2 regions of the Grylomicrobium aquisgranense genome follow, and region 1 is predicted to be linked to the other one. Evidence: riboswitches for the same ligand, from Rfam matches in the RefSeq annotation. Region 1 holds a riboswitch; the other holds the start of a gene.

Region 1 (2,203 bases):
AATGATGCCGGTATTCCGGTATTGGTTATACCCGGCAATCACGATCTGAATAACAAACATGCCATTGCCTATACCAATGATGGTGTACAGTCGGTTGATTCTGTAACAAACGATGAATTTGTACAGATCTACCATAACGATGGCTATGATGATGCCCTTTCCCGTGATTCGGATTCTCTGAGTTATGTATACCGCCTGGATTCTGGTGTGCGCTGTCTGATGATTGATGTCAATGGCTCTTCCATTCTTGGGGCTGTGTCTGATACGACATTGACATGGATCGAACAGCAGCTCAAAAAAGCAAAGAAAGCCGGCGAGCCTGTACTGGCATTCTCCCACCAGAACTTTCTTGTTCATATGGACCTTTTTACAGATGGATTCCGGATTGCCAATGGTGACAAGCTTCTGGATCTGTTTCAGGCGTATGGTGTCAAAGCAGGATTTTCCGGTCATATGCACTGCCAGCACATCGCCTCCAGGAATGGTTTTACAGAAGCTGTGACCAGTGCCATTTCCATTCTTGAAAGCCACATTGCCAGCATTTCGATCAAGAATGGAACACTTTCCTATCAGACAGAGAGCGTTGATGTGGATGCCTGGGCAAAAGAGCATCTGGTTACCGATGAGAATCTGCTGCATTACAGTCAGTATGCCAGAGATTTCTTTATGAAGGCGATTTATGCAAAATCCACCGGCAGTGCAGAGCTGGATGACTATATTGCCAATCTGAATGCGGCTTTCTTTACCGGCAGCGTGGATACGATACAGGATGAGCCGGAACTGGATGATCAGATTGCCCATATGGATGACACGATGATGGCCGTCTATCTGCAGAGTGTATTAAAGGAAACAGGCCAGGACATGAATGCCTTTTCCATTTCATTGAATGAAAATTGACAGTCTGATGCTGTTTGAAAAAGTTGCAGAAATAACATTGCGTGGTAACATATCTCCATACGGGAATGAAGTTCTCCCTTGATGCAAATCAAAACCGCCATACAGGCTGATGACTTCTGTGATTACACAGGGTCATCAGCTTTTTTATGGCCCGTTTGAAAGGAGAACAAATATGCTGTTAAGTCTTGCCCTGATTATTCTCACCGGCATTCTCATCGGTGCCCTCTTCAAAAAACTTGGCCTTCCCTCTCTGCTGGGATTTCTGATTGCCGGCATCCTGCTTGGGCCAAATGCATTGAATCTGATGGATCAGAATATTCTTGCTATCTCTGGTGATGTCCGTGAGATTGCCCTGATCATCATCCTGGCCAAAGCAGGATTGTCACTGGATCTCAGCGATCTCAAGCGGATCGGCCGTCCGGCCGTGCTGATGTGCTTTCTGCCGGCAACATTTGAACTGATCGGATTTGTCCTGTTTGCCCCAAAGCTGCTGGGCTGCACGGTACTGGAAGCCGCCATCATGGGAGCGGTCATGGGTGCTGTGTCCCCGGCGGTTGTTGTTCCATACATGAGTATGATGCTCGATAAAAAGATCGGCACAAAGAAAGGCATCCCGCAGATGATCATTGCCGGTTCCTCTGCCGATGATGTCTATGTCATTGTCATCTTCACTGCCCTGCTCTCTTTTGCCAGCGGTCAGAAAGTATCTGCCGGCACCTTCCTGCAGATCCCTGTATCCATCTTTCTTGGAATTATCATTGGTGCTTTGATTGGTATTCTGCTTTCTTTCCTTTTCAAGAAAATCCATATGCGGGACACACTGAAAGTACTGATCATCCTTGCCGTATCCTTCCTGCTTGTCTATCAGGAAAATGTCATCAAAGGAGTCATCAGCATCTCCGGTCTGATTGCGCTCATCAGTATGTGCATCCTCATCAATAACAGGCGCCCTGTTGTTGCAAAACGCCTGTGCCCCAAATTCGACAAGCTGTGGGTTGGTGCATCCATCTTTCTGTTTGTCCTTGTTGGAACACTCGTGAATGTCAGGTATGTCGTATCGGCTGGTCTTGCTATGATTCTTGTGTTGTTCATTGGACTTGCCTTCCGCTCTCTTGGTACCTGGCTGGCAATCCTTGGTACAAATCTCAATCGGAAAGAAAAACTTTTTACCATCATTGCCGAACTTCCTAAGGCTACGGTACAGGCCGCCATTGGCGGCGTGCCGCTGGCAAGAGGTTTATCCTGCGGCAATCAGGTGCTTACCATGTCAGTTATTGCTATATTGATTACCGCCCCGCTGGGTGCG
Region 2 (2,203 bases), on a different contig from region 1:
TCGTGAGAAAGAGCTGGAAGATACAGAGGAAAACATGGAGATTCTGCTGGATGAAAATGTGTCATCCCGTCAGGAAGTTGAAGCACTTGGCGTCGAAACCGGCGACATGATTGCCATGGATCCAAGAACTGTCATTACAGACAGCGGCTATATCAAGTCACGCTTCCTGGATGATAAGCTTTCCGCTTCGATTCTGCTAGGCATTGCCAGATGGGTCAAAGAGCAGAAAATCACCCTGCCCCGCAAAGTCACTCTGCTGTTTACGGTTTACGAAGAAGTTGGCTTTGGCGGATCCTGTGTGCCAATTGATACCGAAGATATGATTTCCGTTGATATGGGATGCGTCGGCAGTGATCTTGGCTGCAATGAGCATATGGTATCCATCTGTGCCAAGGATTCCGGCGGTCCCTACAATTATGACATGATCACAGAGCTTGCCCTCATCTGCAAGGCAGAGGGTCTGCCCTATGCAATCGATATCTACCCACGCTATGGCAGCGATGTAGAAACGACCATGCGGGCTGGTTATGATATCCGCCACGGTTTGATCGGGCCAGGTGTCTACGCCTCTCATAACTATGAGCGTGCCCACATTGACGGCGTGCAGGCAGCGTATACCCTGCTGCAGAAATACCTGATGCGCTGATCTTTTAAAAAATCCCTTTTGCTTTTACATCTGAACCGCTGCATAGCTGTATACATGAATCAGGAAATGAAGTCTGCATGAGAGATTCTCTCGAACCGCAAGACGCTGATGACTTCTGCTTGTCACAAAGACGGGCAGGAGTTTTTTGTTGAAATTCCTGTCCGGAAAGAGAGGAGAATGACAACATGTTCGAAATTACATTAAATGATGAAACGAATGCCGCTTTTATGGCAGCATTCGTTTTTTTCTTACAGCTGCAGAAACGCGAATCATATATACCGTATGCGTTTACCGTGTAATAATGAAATCATGAAACGAAAAGAACAATTTGATCCGCAGAAAATTTCCAGTTACTTTCTGCATGAGAAAAAGCTTCTGATGATCATTACCATCACAGGTCTGATCTATAACATCGGCCTGCTCGCCGGGCCATATTATGAAGGCCAGCTTGCCCAGACACTGCTTGAAATCCTCAAGGGCAATGAAACAGGCATGGCGATGGTCTCGCTTGCCATAACCTATCTTGCTGTCACTGCCATCGTACAGATTTCCCGCTTCTTCAAGCGTCTGTATGTACGTAAGTTTGCCAATGCCATCAACCGGCAGATGAAGCATATTCTGTATGGAAATCTTTTGAAAATACCTAAAGCAAAGGCAGGCACGAAAGATACCGGCGGCATGATTACCCGGGCAGTATCCGATGTGGATGCGTGTGCGGAAGGCATGCGCAAATTCACGACGGAAGTATTTGATACCGGGGTTGCTCTGATCAGTTATGTCGTCATGCTTGCCGTATACCGCTGGCAGTTGGCACTGCTGTGCCTGATCACACCGCCTGTTTCCTATCTGCTTGCCCAGAAGATGAAAACCGTTGTGCAGAAATGGAATGCCAGGGCAAGAGAAAGTGCTGATCAGCTGTCAGCAGCTACCATGGACCGTTCTGTCAATGCCATGACGTATCGTATTGCCGGCCAGGAAGGAAACATGAATACCCGCTATGAGCAGAGCCTGCAGGCTTATGAAGCAGCCAACACCAAAGCAGATGTGCTCGTCAATGCCCTGCCGCCGCTGTATCAGTGCATCACTGCCGTTTCTGTTCTGTTTATCCTCTTTGATGGATCAAAGCTCATTCATGCAGGCATCTGGAACATTGCTGCATTTACAACCTTTCTTTCCTGCTATGCAAAAATGGCACTGAAGTCATCCAAGGCTGCTGCCCTGTTCAACAGTGTCCAGAAAGCGCAGGTATCCTGGCACCGTATCAAGCCTCTGCTGAAAAGAACCAGTCCAGAACCGCAGAGCACTGCCGATACACATTCCATCCGGATTCATGATCTTTCCTTTGCCTATCCTGGTGCTCCCGTGCTTCTGCATGATATTTCACTGCAGGCAGAACCTGGTCAGATGATTGGCATCACCGGGCAGATTGCCTCAGGCAAATCCACCTTTGGAAGATTATTCCTCAATGAATTTCCGTATGAAGGATCACTGCGTTACGGAAACCGGGAACTGCGGGATATGTCTGTTGATGAGATTCATTCTCTCAGCGGTTATCTG

Evidence for each region. Region 1 has a riboswitch for fluoride ahead of MOZ60_RS07110 (cation:proton antiporter domain-containing protein). Riboswitches for the same ligand answer to the same signal wherever they lie in the genome.
Region 2: it holds a riboswitch for fluoride, as region 1 does, so the genes downstream of both, MOZ60_RS07665 (ABC transporter ATP-binding protein) here and MOZ60_RS07110 (cation:proton antiporter domain-containing protein) in region 1, are expected to answer to the same signal.

The regions. Positions count from the first base shown of each region.
Region 1 is NZ_JALBUR010000015.1:44,168-46,370, forward strand. It holds gene MOZ60_RS07105 (metallophosphoesterase) at 1-897, shown strand, start outside; fluoride riboswitch at 950-1,023, shown strand; gene MOZ60_RS07110 (cation:proton antiporter domain-containing protein) at 1,070-2,203, shown strand, end outside.
Region 2 is NZ_JALBUR010000018.1:8,721-10,923, forward strand. It holds gene MOZ60_RS07660 (M42 family metallopeptidase) at 1-646, shown strand, start outside; fluoride riboswitch at 700-771, shown strand; gene MOZ60_RS07665 (ABC transporter ATP-binding protein) at 956-2,203, shown strand, end outside.